2 regions of the Burkholderia latens genome follow, and region 1 is predicted to be linked to the other one. Evidence: predicted binding sites of a transcription regulator. Region 1 holds the regulator's gene; the other holds the start of a gene.
The links. Region 1 encodes HrcA, which represses chaperone genes, less so after heat shock. Its sites were predicted from a motif close to TTAGCACTCNNNNNNNNNGAGTGCTAA; they were not measured.
Positions count from the first base shown of each region.

Region 1 (8,089 bases):
CACCTGTCGCGCTTGGTCGGCCGGCCGTGCAGCCCGGCCGCCGGTTCCCGATAGGTACGGCGCCGCTCCAGTTCGGCGAGCCGCGCGGCGCGTCCCGCTTCCGTTTCCTCGTAAAGCGTCTGCGCGACGCTCGCGGGCCCGCGCACGTCGCAGATGCCCAGCACGGCAATGTGCCAGACGATACCGTCGATCGCAATCTCGACCTCGTCGCCCACGCGCACGTCCTTTGCCGGCTTGACCGCCGCGCCGCCGATCTTCACGTGGCCCTTGTCGACCGCGTCGGACGCGAGCGAACGCGTCTTGAAGAAGCGCGCCGCCCACAACCATTTGTCGATGCGCAGCTTCGCGCCGGGCTCGGTCGAAATCCTGTAGTTCATCGCGTTCAACCCACCGTTTCAGGCTGTGCGGCTTTCACCGGCCAGCCCTGGAGATTCTCCGCGACGATCTCGCCGAGCGCCGCGATCCACGCCGGCGCGCCATTCAGGCACGGAATCCGGTGGAACGACTGGCCGCCGCCGGCGATGAATTCGTCGCGCACCTCCATCCCGATCTCCTCGATCGTCTCCAGACAATCGGCCGTAAAACCGGGACAGAACACATCCGCTCGCCGCACGCCCGCCTCGCCGAGTTCGCGCAGCGTCGGCGCCGTGTACGGCTGCAGCCACTCGGCCTTGCCGAAACGCGACTGGAACGTCACGCGGCATTCGAGCGACGACAGCCCGAGCGCGGCCATCAGCAGCGAGCCCGTCTGCTGGCACTGGTCGTGATATGGGTCGCCGAGGTCGAGGGTGCGTTTCGGCACGCCGTGAAAGCTCAGCACGAGCTTGTCGCCGGCTGCGAAATCGGGCCGGCCATGCTGCGCCCAGTACTGGCGCACCTGTTCGGCGAGCGCGTGGATGTAGGCCGGGTGATCGGCGTAGTGCCGCACCGTGCGCACTTCCGGCTGGTTGCGCATCCGCGCGAGCGCGGCGAACGCGGCATCGAACGCGGTCGCGGTGGTCGACGCCGAGTATTGCGGATACATCGGCATCAACAGCACGCGCTCGACGCCCGCGCGCTTGAACTGCGCGAGCGCGTGCGGGATGTTCGGGCTGCCGTAGCGCATCGCGTAATCGACCTGAACGTGGTAATCGTTCGATGCAAGCAGATGGCGCACGCCTTCGGTCTGGCGCTCGGTGTACACGCGCAGCGGCGAGCCCTCCTGCATCCAGACGGCCGCGTATTTCTTCGCGGACGCGCGGCCGCGCAGCGGCAGGATGAGTGTGCGCAACAGCACCTGCCAGACGACCTGCGGAATCTCGACGACGCGCGGGTCCGACAGAAATTCGGCCAGATAGCGCCGCACCGCGCGCGGTGTCGGGGCGTCGGGCGTGCCGAGGTTGATCAGCAGCACGCCGATACGGTGGGCAGCAGCGACGCTCGAAGGCGGCTCAAGATCGAAACGCATGGGCAGGAACGTGCTCGGAGCACGCAGTCGGACGGCCCTCAATTATAGCGGGCCGTGTCGATGGGGGCGGCTGGCCGTTCGGCCGGCTGGCGGCGCACCCGGCGCCGCGGCACGATGGCGGCACGGTGTCGGCGCCCGGTGCGGCGCGTTACTGCTGGCTCAGCGTGAGCGACAGCAGCCGGGCGGTGATGTCGACGATCGGAATCACGCGGTTGTAAGCCATCCGGGTCGGGCCGATCACGCCGAGCGTGCCGACGATCTTGCCGTTCACCTCGTACGGCGCGGTCACGACGCTCATCTCCTCGATCGGCACGAGCGTCGATTCGCCGCCGATGAAGATCTGCACGCCCTGGGCGTGGCTCGACACGTCGAGCAATTGCAGGAGGCCCGTCTTTTGGTCGAACACGTCGAACAGCTTGCGCAGCCGCGCCATGTCGGACGAGAGGTCCGCCACCTCGAGGAGGTTGCGCTCGCCGGAAATGAGCACCGTATCTTCGGTGTCGGGCACCTCGGTGCTGGCCGTCACGGCCGCATGCATCAGCGTGGTCATGTCGCCGCGCAGCTGGTCGATCTCGTCGCGCAGGCGGCGGCGCACCTCGTCGAACGACAGCCCGGCGAAGTGCGCATTGATGTAGTTCGACGCCTCGGTCAGCTGCGACGGCGAATAGTCGCGCGGCGTCGCGAGCATCCGGTTCTGCACGTCGCCCTCGGGCGTGACGATGATCAACAGGATGCGCTTGTCCGACAAGCGCATGAACTCGATCTGCTTGAACACGTGACTGCGGCGCGGCGTCAGCACGACGCCCGCGAACTGCGACAGGTTCGACAGCACGCTCGCGGCGGCCGCCACCACCCGCTGCTGCGGCTCGCCCGTCTGCAGCGTGCTCTGCACCTGCCGTGCGACGGCCTCGGCGTCGATCGGCGCCTCGACCGTCAGCATCGTGTCGACGAACAGCCGATACCCGCGCGGCGTCGGCACGCGGCCCGCCGAAGTGTGCGGACTCGACACGAGGCCGAGCTCCTCCAGGTCGGACATCACGTTGCGGATCGTCGCCGGGCTCAGTTCCAGCCCGGAGTAACGGGACAACGTGCGCGAGCCGACCGGCTGACCGTCGGCGATATACCGCTCGATCAGGGTTTTCAGGAGGGTTCGTGCGCGAGGATCTAGCATGGTGGAAAATTTTAGCGCAACCGCGCGAGCACGGCGAGTGGCTGCGGCCACAGTCGGGCGGGCCGGCCGATCCGGCCCCGTGCGCGCACAGCCGGTTCTTTTCGTCCACGAGCTATGGTGTAATGCCGGCATGAAAACCGGTAATCAGTTCAATACTGTCGCGCTCGTCGGCCGGAGCAACACGCCTGGCATCGCCGAGCCGCTCGCCACGCTGGCTGGCTGCATCGCGAAGCTGGGCTTCGAGGTCGTATTCGAAGCCGACACCGCGCGCGAAATCGGCATCTCCGGCTATCCGGCACTGACGCCGGCGGAAATCGGCGCGCGCGCGGACGTGGCGGTCGTGCTCGGGGGCGACGGCACAATGCTCGGCATCGGCCGCCAGCTCGCGCCGTACAAGACCCCGCTGATCGGGATCAACCACGGGCGGCTCGGTTTCATCACCGACATCGCGGCGGCCGACATGCAGGCACTGGTGCCGGTGATCCTGTCCGGCAAGTTCGAGCGCGAGGAGCGCTCGCTGCTGGAGGCCCGGATCGTGCGCGACGGCGAACCGATCTACCACGCGCTCGCGTTCAACGACGTCGTCGTGAACCGCAGCGGCTTTTCCGGGATGGTCGAGCTGCGCGCGTCGGTCGACGGCCGCTACATGTACAACCAGCGTTCGGACGGCCTGATCGTCGCGACGCCGACGGGCTCGACCGCGTACGCGCTGTCGTCGGCCGGCCCGATCCTGCATCCGCAGCTCCAGGGCATCGTACTGGTGCCGATCGCGCCGCACGCACTGTCGAACCGGCCGATCGTGCTGCCCGACGATTCGAAGATCGCGATCCAGATCGTCGGCGGCCGCGACGTCAACGTGAATTTCGACATGCAGTCGTTCACCGCGCTCGAGCTGAACGACACGATCGAGGTGCGCCGCTCGAAGCACACGGTGCCCTTCCTGCACCCGGTCGGCTACAGCTACTACGCGACGTTGCGCAACAAGCTGCACTGGAACGAGCACGCATCGAACGAAGACGACAAGGCGTCCTGACGCACTACCGCCCGACACCATGCTCCGCCACCTCTCGATTCGCGACTTCGTCATCGTCGCCGCGCTCGATCTCGAATTCGACAGCGGCTTCACCGTCTTTTCCGGCGAAACCGGCGCCGGCAAATCGATCCTGATCGACGCGCTGGCGCTCGCGCTCGGCGAACGCGCCGACGCGAGCGTCGTGCGCGCCGGCTGCGGTCGCGCCGACATCGCCGCCGAATTCACGCCGCACGACCGCGTCGCACGCTGGCTCGACGACCATGCATTCGACGCCGAGGACACCGTGATGCTGCGCCGCGTGATCGACGCGAACGGCCGCTCGCGCGCGTTCATCAACGGCACCAGCGCAACGCTCGCGCAGCTGCGCGAACTCGGCGAGATGCTCGTCGACATCCACGGCCAGCACGCGCACCAGCTGCTGATGCGGCCCGATGCGCAGCGCGAGCTGTTCGACACGCACGCGGGGCTCGTCGCCGATGCCGCGAACGTCGCGCGCGCGTGGCGCGTGTGGCGCGACGCGACGCAGGCGATCGACGCCGCAAAGGCGCACGAGCGCGAGCTGCAGCTCGAACGGGAGAAGCTCGCGTGGCAACTGGCCGAGCTCGACAAGCTCGCGCCGCAGCCCGGCGAATGGGACGAAATCGGCAGCGAGCACAAGCGGCTGTCGCACTCGGCGAATCTGATCGCCGGCGTGCAGGGTGCGCTCAATGCGCTGTCCGAGGCCGACGATGCGATGCTGCCGCAGTTGGGCGCGATCGTGTCGAAACTGCGCAGCCTCGCCGACTATGACTCCGGGCTCGGCGATGCGCTCGCGTCGCTCGAACCGGCCGAGATCCAGCTGCAGGAAGCCGTCTATTCGCTGTCGCACTACGCGCAGCGCCTCGATCTCGATCCGGCCCGGCTCGCCCAGGTCGAAGCGCGTCTCGACGCCCTGCATTCGACCGCCCGCAAGTTCCGCCTGCCGCCCGACACCCTGCACGAGGAACACGCAGCACGCCGCGCCCAGCTCGCCGCGCTCGACGCGGCCGCCGATCTCGGCGCGCTGGAAGCCGCGCAGGCGAAGGCATGGGAAGCGTATCTCGCCGACGCGAAACACCTGTCGAAGGCGCGCGCGCAGGCCGCGAAAGCGCTCGGCACGGCCGTCACGGCCGGCATGCAAGAGCTGTCGATGGCCGGCGGCAGTTTCGAAGTCGCGCTCGTGCCGCTTGCCGACGGCGGTCCGCACGGGCTCGAACAAGTCGAATTCCGCGTCGCCGGGCACCCGGGCGTGCCGCTGAGGCCGCTCGCGAAAGTCGCGTCGGGCGGCGAACTGGCCCGGATCAGCCTCGCGCTTGCAGTGATCGCGAGCGCGGCCAGCCCGACGCCGACGCTGATTTTCGACGAAGTCGACACGGGTATCGGCGGTGGCGTCGCCGAAGTCGTCGGCCGCCTGCTGCACCAGCTCGGGCGCGACCGCCAGGTGCTGTGCGTGACGCATCTGCCGCAGGTCGCGGCGCGCGGCGACCATCACTTCCAGGTCGCGAAAGGCTCCGACGACCGCGGCGGCACCGTATCGTCGGTCGTCGCGCTCGACAAGGCGAGCCGCGTCGAGGAAGTCGCGCGGATGCTCGGCGGCCTCGAAATCACGGCCACCACCCGCAAGCACGCGAAGGAAATGCTCGCGGCCTGACACGCGCGCAGCGCGGGCCGTATCCAGCGCGACCGGCGCGTGCAGCGGTCTTTTTCGGCCGGCCGGCCGCCGGGGGAGACCACACCCGCCCCGTCCGCCAACGTGGCCGCCGGCGTCGAACGCGCGACTCAAACGCCCGTTTCGCGCGCCCCGAACACGCGTTCCCACAGCGCGGTCACGGCTGCCCGCTCGTCGGCCACCAGCGCCGGATCGACCCGCGCCTTCTCCATCCCGTCGAGTCGCAGCTTGTGCTGCAGTTTCCGGTACGTGCGGTACGCGGCGCCCACCCGCTCGGCCTCGTCCTCCCCCATCAGACCGAACCGTGCGACCTCGCGCAAGAGCGCGATGTTGCCGGTGTTGCGGATCAGCTCGGCATCGCTCGATGCATGCAGGAGCACCCAGTACTGGACGATGAACTCGATGTCGACCATCCCGCCGCGATCGTGCTTCAGGTCGAACAGCTCGGTGTGGTTCGGGTGGCCCGCGAACACCTTGCCGCGCATGTCGACGATTTCGTTCGCGAGCACGGCCGCGTCGCGCGGCGTCGTCAAAACCTGCTGGCGGATCGCCTCGAAGTCCGCGCCGATCTGCGGGTCGCCGGCGCTGTAGCGCGCGCGCGTCAGCGCCTGGTGCTCCCACACCCACGCGGTATTCGCCGCATCGCCCTCGCGCAGCTGGTATCGGCGGAACGCGTCGAGATCGGTCACGAGCAATCCGGCCTCGCCGTTCGGCCGCAGCCGCAGGTCGATGTCGAACAGCGCGCCCGCGCCGGTCGCGGTCGTGAGCCATGTGATCAGCCGGCGCGTAAACGTCGTATAGACGTCCGCGGAGCGCTCGTCGGGATCGTCGTACAGAAAGATCAGGTCCAGATCCGACGCGTAGCCGAGCTCCTTGCCGCCGAGCTTGCCGTACGCGATCACCGCGAATTTCGGCACGTCGCGGTGACGCTTCGCGAGCTGCGACCAGACCACTTCGATCGTCACGTCGAGCACCGCGTCGGCGAGTTCGGACAGGCGGTCGCTCACGTGCTCGACCGACAGTTGCCCCGCCAGGTCGATCAGCAGGATGCGGAACACCTCCGCGTGCTGCGCATGCCGCAGCAAGTCCATCTGCTGCTCGGGGCCGTCGGCGGCGGCCAGGCGCGCACGCAGCGCATCCTTGAATGCGGGCCAGTCGAACGGGCTCGCGATCGCTTCGTCGTCGAGCAGTTCGTCGAGCAGCTGCGGATGGCGGATCAGGTAGCCGCCGCCCCAGCGCGTCGCGCCGAGCACCGACAGTACACGATCGAGCGCGGCCGGATACTCGGTCAGCAGCGCCAGATAGACGCCGCGCCGGCTGACCGTCTCGAGCAGGTCGAACAACCGCACGATCGTTTCGTCGCGGCGCGCCGCGTCGATGCGCGGCGCGGCCTCGAGCGCGCGCTGCGCGACGCTGTCGAAACGCTGCCGGCTCTTTTCGGGCAGCCCCGCGTAGCGCGACGATTGCCAGATCGCGCGCAGCCGCGCGAGCACGGCAGCCGGATCGGCGAAGCCGAGGCCGTCGAGGCGCGCGAGCAGCGCGTCGTCTTCGCCGTCGTCGGCGAGCGCGCCGCTCCAGATCCACGCGGCGGCCGTGTCCTCGCCGGCCGCGCACGAGCCGCCGTTCACCTTGTCCGCGAAGATTTGATCGAACTGCGCCTCCACGAACGTGCGATGGCCATCGAGCACCGCCATCAGCGCCGCGTAGTCGGCATAGCCGAGCGACGCGGCCAGCGCCGCGCGCTCGCCCGGATCGACCGGCATCGCGTGCGTCTGCGCGTCGTCGCGGTACTGCAGCCGGTGCTCGAGCGTGCGCAGGAAGTTGTACGCGTCGGTGAGCCGTTCGCGCACGTCGTCGCCGATCAGCGCGCGCGCCTGCGCGTGGCGCAGCACCGCAAGCGTCGGCCGCACGCGGAATCCCGCATCCTGGCCGCCCCGGATCAGCTGGAACACCTGCGCACTGAACTCGATCTCGCGGATCCCGCCGCGCCCGAGCTTGATGTCGTCGGCCTTGTCGGGCCGCATCGACGCGCGGCGCGCGGCTTCCTGGCGGATCTGCTGGTGCAGCGAACGGATCGCCCCGATTACGCCGAAGTCGAGATAGCGGCGGTAGACGAACGGCTTCACGATTGCCTGGAGCTGCGCTTCGAGCCGCCGCGCGGCGTCGCTGTCGCCCTCCGACACGAGCCGCCCCTTGATCCACGCGTAGCGCTCCCACTCGCGCCCCTGCACGTAGAAATATTCCTCGAGCATCCCGAGGCTGCAGACGAGCGGCCCCGAATCGCCGTTCGGGCGCAGCCGCATGTCGACGCGGAACACGTAACCGTCGGCCGTGACCTCGGACAGCACGCCGATCAGGCGTCGGCCGAGCCGCGTGAAGTATTCCTGGGTGGACAGCGGCGAGCGCGCGCCGCCGGCGGTCTCGCCGTCGTCCTCGTAGACGAAGATCAGGTCAATATCTGACGACACGTTCAGCTCGCGGCCACCAAGCTTGCCCATCCCGACCACGCCGAGCACGACGCGCTGGCCGTCGGCGCCGCGCGGCTCGCCGTACATCGCGTCGAGTTCGGCCGACAGCAGCGCGAGCGAGCGCTGCACGGCCACTTCGGCGAGATCCGTCATCGCGCCCGTCACTTCGGCGACATCCGCGACGCCGCGCAAGTCGCGCTCCGCGACCGCACCGAACACTTCGACCCGCAGCTGCCGCAGCGCGCGCTTGAGCTGCTCGTCGCCCGGTGCGGCCGTGCCGGCC
Region 1 is NZ_CP013435.1:766,744-774,832, reverse strand. It holds gene WK25_RS03575 (RNA-binding S4 domain-containing protein) at 1-377, opposite strand, end outside; gene hemH (ferrochelatase) at 383-1,447, opposite strand; gene hrcA (heat-inducible transcriptional repressor HrcA) at 1,596-2,618, opposite strand; gene WK25_RS03560 (NAD kinase) at 2,749-3,651, shown strand; gene recN (DNA repair protein RecN) at 3,671-5,320, shown strand; gene glnE (bifunctional [glutamate--ammonia ligase]-adenylyl-L-tyrosine phosphorylase/[glutamate--ammonia-ligase] adenylyltransferase) at 5,449-8,089, opposite strand, start outside.

Region 2 (8,089 bases), 1.2 Mb from region 1:
TTACGCAAGTGAAGGCATTCGACGACGCGCTCGGGCTCACCGGGCTGATCGTCACGAAGCTCGACGGCACTGCGAAGGGCGGAATCCTCGCCGCGATCGCGCGGCAGCGCCCGGTGCCGGTGTACTTCATCGGCGTCGGCGAGAAGGTCGAGGACCTGCAGCCGTTCAGCGCCCTGGAATTCGCGGACGCGCTGCTCGGCTGAACACCGCCTGCCGCATCGTCACGGGCGCTTTCGGGCGCCCTTTTTCATGCGCGGCCGCACACCGTGCGGCCGGCGGCCGCAACGTCACTCGGCGTCGGGTTGCACACCCGGCGCGGCGGCCTTGAATGCATCGAGCGTCGACGCATGATCGGCGATCCGCTGAATCGTCGGGAAGCGCGTCGTGTCGATCGAGAAGCGGTTCGCATTGAACACCTGCGGCACGATGCAGATATCGGCAAGCGTCGGCGAGTCGCCGAAGCACAGCTTGCCGGTGCGCGGATCGTTCGCGAGGCGGGTCTCCAGCGACGCGAAGCCTGCCTCGATCCAGTGCCGGTACCACGCGTTCTTCGCGTCCTCCGGAACCTGCAGCGTGTGCTTCAGGTACTTCAGCACGCGCAGGTTGTTCAACGGATGGATCTCGCATGCGACCTGCAGCGCGATCGCGCGCACGTACGCGCGATCGACAGGGTCCTTCGGCAGCAGCGCCGGCTCCGGGTGCGTTTCCTCGAGATATTCGATGATCGCGAGCGATTGCTGAAGCGTCGCGTCGCCGTCGACGAGCGTCGGCACGACCGCGTCGGGATTCAGTGCGCGGTACGCGTCCTTCAGTTGCTCACCGCCGTCGCGCAGCATGTGGACCGGGACCGTGTCGAACGGCAGCTGCTTCAGATTCAGGGCGATCCGCACGCGGTAAGACGCGGAACTGCGGAAATAGCTGTAGAGCTTCATCGGGTGTCTCTCGTAGTGATATTCGGCCGGCGGGCGGGGGACGGAGAGCCGCCATGCGCGCGCCGCACCGCCGGGAACCCGAGTTTAGCGCGGCGCGCCGCGTCGGCACACGAGCGGGGCGCGCGTGGCCGCGGCGCGCCCGTGCGATACTCGGGGCATTCCCGATCGCTCACAGTGCGGCCCGATGCCGGCCGCCGCCCCACGCTCCGATGACCGCTTCCCACGATTTCGCAGCTTCGCCGTTCCCTTGCGCCCGCTTCATCAAGGAAATCGGCCGCGGCCCGCACGGCGCACGCGCGCTATCCGCCGAAGACACGTTCGAACTCTATCGCGCGATGCTCGATGCGCGCGTGTCGGACGTCGAACTCGGCGCGATCCTGATCGCGTATCGCCTGAAGGGCGAAACGGCCGACGAACTGGCCGCGATGCTGGCCGCCGCGCAGGCGTCGTTCGAACCCGTGCACGTGCAGGACGCAGCGTTCCGGCCGGTATCGATTCCGAGCTACAACGGCGCGCGCAAGCAGCCGAACCTGGTGCCGCTGCTTGCGCTGCTGCTCGCGCGCGAAGGCGTGCCGGTGCTCGTGCACGGCGTCGAACGCGATCCGGGCCGCGTGACGAGCGCGGAAATTTTCGCCGCGCTGTCGATCGCGCCGTCGACGTCGCACGACGCGATCGAGGACACGCTTGCCGAACGCCGCGTCGCGTTCGCGCCGATCGACGCGCTCGCGCCGCGCATCGCGCGCCTGCTCGCACTGCGCAGCGTGCTCGGCGTGCGCAATTCCACCCACACGCTCGTGAAGATTCTGCAGCCGTTCGCGCCGGCCGGGCTGCGGCTCGTCAACTACACGCATCCACCCTATCGCGACAGCCTCGCGGCACTCTTCCGCGACCATCCGGACGCCGCGCTCGGCGGCGCACTGCTTGCGCGCGGCACCGAAGGCGAGGCGGTGGCCGATACGCGGCGTCAGGTGCAGGTCGACTGGCTGCACGACGGCGTGTGCGATACGCTGATCGAGGCCGAGCGCTCGTCGAGCGACGCGCCGCCCGTCGCGCTGCCGGAGTCGCGCGACGCGGCAACCACGGCCGCGTGGACGGACGCCGTGCTGCGCGGTGAAATTCCGGTGCCGGACACGCTCGCGCGGCAGGTCGAGACGATCGTGCGAATCGTCCGGATTGCGGCGTGACCCGCCGCGCGCGCCGCGCATCTGTCGCGCCGGCCTTCCGACTGACCATTTGACACGCGCACGCATCCTGGCATAGAGTTGTCGCCATGCGTTCCTTTCCGAACACCCTCCGAATTACCTCCGGCCGCCTAGCGCGGTCGCTATCGCTACGACTAGCCTAAGGCTGTCTTAGCGCCGTGTGCTGTCCGCACGGTCCCTCCAGCAGTTCCTCGCAGCACCCTTCTCGCAGTTTTTACAACCCGAAGTCGTCAGCATTCGTCCGTCTATCCGGCGGCCGATTCGCGAAGATCATCCGCACCCGCAGCGCGTTTCCCGCGCCACGGTGCGAGGCAGCGCCACCCGTCGCCCTTGCCGCCCGTCTTCGCTCGCGACTTGAGACCCGAGGTCCAGAAGATGAAGCGCAACCCGCAAGACAAATACCGTCCGTTCGAGCCCGTCCGCATCAACGGCCGCCGCTGGCCCACCCGCACCATCGAGCGCGCGCCGGTCTGGATGAGCACCGACCTGCGCGATGGCAACCAGTCGCTGATCGAGCCGATGAGCATCGAGCAGAAGCTCGAATTCTTCGACATGCTGGTCGCGATCGGTTTCAAGGAGATCGAAGTCGGTTTTCCGTCGGCGTCGCAAACCGACTTCGATTTCGTCCGCAAGCTGATCGACGAGAAGCGGATTCCCGACGACGTGACGATCGAAGTGCTCGTGCAGTCGCGCGAAGACCTGATCGCCCGCACGTTCGACGCGCTCGAGGGCGTGCCGCGCGCGATCGTGCATCTGTACAACGCGATCTGCCCGTCGTTCCGGCGCATCGTGTTCGGGATGTCGAAGGACGACGTCAAGGCGCTCGCGGTGAACGGCACGCGCATGATCAAGGAGCACGCGGCGGCTCGCCCGGACACGCACTGGACCTACCAGTACTCGCCGGAAACGTTCAGCATGACCGAACTCACGTTCGCGCGCGAGGTGTGCGACGCGGTCGCGCAAATGTGGCGGCCGACACGCGAGCGCAAGATGATCGTCAACCTGCCGGCGACCGTCGAAGCCGCGAGCCCGAACGTGTTCGCCGACCAGATCGAGTGGATGGACCGCAACCTCGCGTATCGCGACAGCATCGTGCTGTCGGTGCATCCGCACAACGACCGCGGCACCGCGGTCGCGGCCGCCGAACTCGCACTGCTCGCGGGCGCCGACCGGATCGAGGGCTGCCTGTTCGGCAACGGTGAGCGCACCGGCAACGTCGATCTCGTGACCCTCGCGCTGAACCTCTACACGCAGGGCATCGACCCGGGCCTCGACTTCTCCGACATCGACGCGGTGCGCCGCGTTGTCGAGCGCTGCAACCAGATTCCGGTGCATCCGCGTCATCCGTACGCGGGCGACCTCGTGTTCACCGCATTCTCGGGCTCGCACCAGGACGCGATCCGTAAGGGCTTCGCGCAGCAGCGTCCCGATGCGGTGTGGGAAGTGCCGTACCTGCCGATCGACCCGGCCGACCTCGGCCGCAGCTACGATGCGGTGATCCGCGTCAACAGCCAGTCCGGCAAGGGCGGCGCGACGTTCCTGCTCGAGCGCGGGATGGGCTTCACGCCGACGCGCCGCGTTCAGATCGAGTTCAGCCATGCGGTGCAGACGCTCGCCGACGCATCCGGCGAGGAAGTGACCGGCGATGCGATCTGCGCACTGTTCGCCCGCGAATTCTTCGAGGCCGACGGGCCGGCGTCACGCCATGGCAACGGCGCGCGCTGGCAGAACCGCGACATCGCGGGCGCGGCGCCGGCCGGTACCGCACCCGAAGACGCGGTGCAGCGCGCGGCCGCGGCGTTCGCGGCGGCAGCCGGCACGACGGTCGACGTCGCATCGTGCGAGCACGTGCGCACGGCGGATGGCCGGATCGCGGTGTCGGTCGGCTGCCGGATCGGCGATGCGCCGCTGCGCCACGGCGTGGGCGTACACGACGATCCGGCGAGTGCAGCGCTCGATGCGGTCGTCAGCGCGATCAACCGCTCGGCCTGGCACTGCGCCGACCGCCGTGCGGCGGCCTGACCGGCGAGTTGCATTTCATGGTCGGAATGTCAGCGAGCGGTGTGTGACCGCCCGTGCACCGCGCGATCCGCGGTGCACGGGCCAACAAGAAGCGGCCCAGAAGGCCGCTTCGATTGGGACGTGAAAACGAGCGCCACGCGCGCTCACGTCTCGGTCGCGCACCGCGTCGCCTGCCACGCGAGCAGCCGCCATTCGCCGTGTTCGTGGGTATGCACGGCCGTATAGGCGATCGGGAACACGAGGCCGCCGTTGTTCGTTTCCATCTCGATCAATGCGCGCCCGGTGACCACGCAGGTTGCATCGCCGACGGGCAACAAGTCCTGCGACTGGATCTCGATCTGGCGATAGCGGCGGCGGCCGGCGACGATGGCGTCGATGAACTGCTGCTTGGTTTCGCGTTTGCCGTTGGTGTGCACGAAGAAAACCTTGTCGGACAATTGCGCGTCGAGCGCCTCGCCGTCCCCGTCGACCATCGCCCGGAACCGATCGCGCTCGAGTGCGCGAATCGCATCGACCACCTTCGCCATCGCCTGACTCCTCGGCAACGCGCCCGCCGTGCGCCGGCGTGCGGATCAGAAGTTGTACTGCACGTAGAACTGGTGGAAATTTATACCAGGATTCGGCTCTTTGATACCCGCGTTAGACACATGTTGAAAACGGTAGCCGAGCTGATACTGTTGCCGTTCGCCGAACTGCGCGCCGACACCGACGACGTCCGCGAACTGGAACGACGTCGACAGCGACAGGTTGTTCGAGATGGTCGGATGCGTGAGGAACCGGATCCCGGCGCCGGCTTCGACGAACGGGCGCACCTGGCCCGCGCTCTTGATGAAACGGAACATCGGCGTCGCGCCGAATTCGCCGATATTGGCGTGCACGTTGCCGCCGGTGTGCCAGTAGCCGACATGGCCTTCCATCACGAATGCGAAGTGCCAGCCGCCGATTTCCCACCAGTTCCAGCCCGGATCCCACACCACACCGAGATCGGCCTTGTCGATCCCGTGGCGATCGGAAAACCCGCCTCCCGCCTGGATGCCCCACCGATCCGCAAACGCGGCGCCCGATCCGCCGAGCAGCGACGCCGCCACCAGCGCATGCACCGCAAGCCGGGTACGAGGCCGGCGGTTCTTCTTATTGTTCATCTGACACTCCAACTTTGTGGGTTGAATGGAGCCTCGCCGCAGCGGCTGGGCCCGAGCGAACTGAATGGTATGGTAAAGGACTTTTCGGATCGGCATCAGGAAGCGAAATTGTTTGCTTCCAAAACTACAAAAATCGAAAACGTCTACTGATTACTATCTGAAACAACGACTTACGGAACTCGGCGACACCGCACAGGTCGCAAATTAGACTATCGACTCCAGCAAGTCGATAGAAAAACGGGAACTTGGATGCCCCCGTGCCCTCTAAGGAATTAGCACTCGGATTGCCGGAGTGCTAAGATGGGCCCCGGAATCTCATCCGAGACTACGGGTTTGTCCCTGATTCCAAAGGAGTTTTTAGTGAGCCACGCCCTGACCCTTCCGAACACCCTGAGCCCGACGCCGGCCAAGGCCGAATCGGCAGGCTCGCTGGCGCTCGCAACCCACGCGATGTTGCCGGGCCAGCTTGGCAACATCGACGCGTACATCCAGGCCGTCAACCGGATCCCGCTGCTGACCGCCGAGGAAGAACGCCAGTACGCGACCGAATTCCGCGAACACAACAACCTGGACGCGGCGCGCCACCTCGTGCTGTCGCACCTGCGGCTCGTCGTGTCGATCGCGCGCAACTATCTCGGTTACGGGCTGCCGCATGGCGACCTGATCCAGGAAGGCAACATCGGCCTGATGAAGGCGGTAAAGCGCTTCGATCCGGAGCAAAACGTACGCCTGGTGTCGTACGCGATTCACTGGATCAAGGCCGAGATTCACGAATACATCCTGCGCAACTGGCGGATGGTGAAGGTCGCGACGACGAAGGCGCAGCGCAAGCTGTTCTTTAACCTGCGCAGCCACAAGAAGAGCATGCAGGCGATGACGCCCGAGGAAATCGACGGCCTCGCGCAGGAGCTCAACGTCAAGCGCGAGGAAGTCACCGAGATGGAAACGCGCCTGTCGGGCGGTGACATCGCGCTCGAGGGCCAAGTCGAGGACGGCGAAGAGGCGTACGCGCCGATCGCCTACCTGGCCGATTCGCACAACGAGCCGACCGCCGTGCTGGCCGCGCGTCAGCGCGACATGCTGCAGACGGACGGCATCGCGCAGGCGCTCGACGCGCTCGACGCGCGCAGCCGGCGGATCATCGAGGCGCGCTGGCTGAACGTCGACGACGACGGCTCGGGCGGCTCGACGCTGCACGACCTCGCGGCCGAATTCGGCGTATCGGCGGAACGCATCCGCCAGATCGAAGCGAGCGCAATGAAGAAGATGCGCACCGCACTCGCCGAATACGCATAAGCGCAATTCAGAGCGTTCCCCCCAAAACCGCTGCCCCGCCCGGCAGCGGTTTTTTTTCGCCTGTCATTTCGCGTCACGCGTCGTTTATTGACTGACCTTATTGATCGGGTATCGGACGGATTCCGCCTCCTTCCGTATAACCTTGATCTGCCTCAAGTTTTCACCCGCCGTTCGCGACGGTCTGCCGCAGCGCGGCACTCGGCAGCGGGAAGCCGGCATTTTAAAATTGGCACGTCGGCTTAAAAGGATTAAAAAAACAGCTTAACCGCCGTCATAAATCCGACGTAAAGTCGCCCCAAACCACGTAAATCGATTCAGGATTATCGCCTTGATCTCGATCAATAAAGAGCCTGCCGCGCGTTCCCCGCGTGCCGACGGCACGGTCGGCTGGCGCGCGCGCATCGTCGCGTGGGCCCGCGGGCCAACGCTCGTGCGCGACATCACGCTGGTGCTGATCGTCAAGCTGATCCTGCTGATGTCGCTCAAATACGCATTCTTCAATCATCCGCAGGCCCAGCACATGTCGCTGCCGCCTGCCGTCGTCGCCGAGAAGCTGCTCTCGGTGCCGGCGCCTGCATCCTCCGAGGGAGACCACCATGATAAGTAGCGAAGTCGTCGATCTGTCGCGTCTGCAGTTCGGCATCACGGCGCTCTACCACTTCCTGTTCGTGCCGCTGACGCTCGGCCTGTCCTGGCTGCTCGTCATCATGGAAGCCGTGTACGTGATGACCGGCAAGCAGGTCTACAAGGACATGACCCAGTTCTGGGGCAAGCTGTTCGGGATCAATTTCGCGATGGGCGTGACGACCGGCATCACGCTCGAATTCCAGTTCGGCACGAACTGGTCGTACTACTCGCACTACGTCGGCGACATCTTCGGCGTGCCGCTCGCGGTCGAAGGCCTGATGGCGTTCTTCCTCGAATCGACGTTCGTCGGCCTGTTCTTCTTCGGCTGGAACCGCCTGTCGAAGGTGAAGCACCTGATCGTCACGTTCCTCGTCGCGCTGGGCTCGAACCTGTCCGCGCTGTGGATCCTCGTCGCGAACGGCTGGATGAACAACCCGGTCGGCGCCGAGTTCAACTACCAGACGATGCGCATGGAGCTGACGAGCCTGTTCGACGTGCTGTTCAACCCGGTCGCCCAGGTGAAGTTCGTGCACACCGTGTCGGCCGGCTACGTGACGGCGGCGATGTTCGTGCTCGGCATCTCGTCATGGTACTTGCTGAAGAAGCGCGACACCGACTTCGCGCTGCGCTCGTTCGCGGTCGCGGCGGGCTTCGGCCTCGCGGCCACGTTGTGCGTGATCGTGCTCGGCGACGAATCCGGCTATACGACCGGCGAAGTGCAGAAGATGAAGCTCGCCGCAATCGAATCCGAATGGGAAACCCAGCCCGCGCCGGCCTCGTTCACGCTGATCGGCATCCCGAACCAGAAGGAAGAGCGCACCGACTACGCGATCAAGATCCCGTACGCGCTCGGCCTGATCGCGACGCG
Region 2 is NZ_CP013435.1:2,919,898-2,927,986, forward strand. It holds gene ftsY (signal recognition particle-docking protein FtsY) at 1-203, shown strand, start outside; gene maiA (maleylacetoacetate isomerase) at 288-932, opposite strand; gene ybiB (DNA-binding protein YbiB) at 1,142-2,116, shown strand; gene leuA (2-isopropylmalate synthase) at 2,510-4,156, shown strand; gene WK25_RS13580 (nuclear transport factor 2 family protein) at 4,300-4,683, opposite strand; gene WK25_RS13585 (acyloxyacyl hydrolase) at 4,729-5,298, opposite strand; gene rpoH (RNA polymerase sigma factor RpoH) at 5,659-6,594, shown strand; gene cydP (cytochrome oxidase putative small subunit CydP) at 6,923-7,201, shown strand; gene WK25_RS13600 (cytochrome ubiquinol oxidase subunit I) at 7,191-8,089, shown strand, end outside.
Region 2: rpoH (RNA polymerase sigma factor RpoH) is a predicted target of HrcA. The motif match lies at 5,571-5,597, and genes of this name have one in related genera.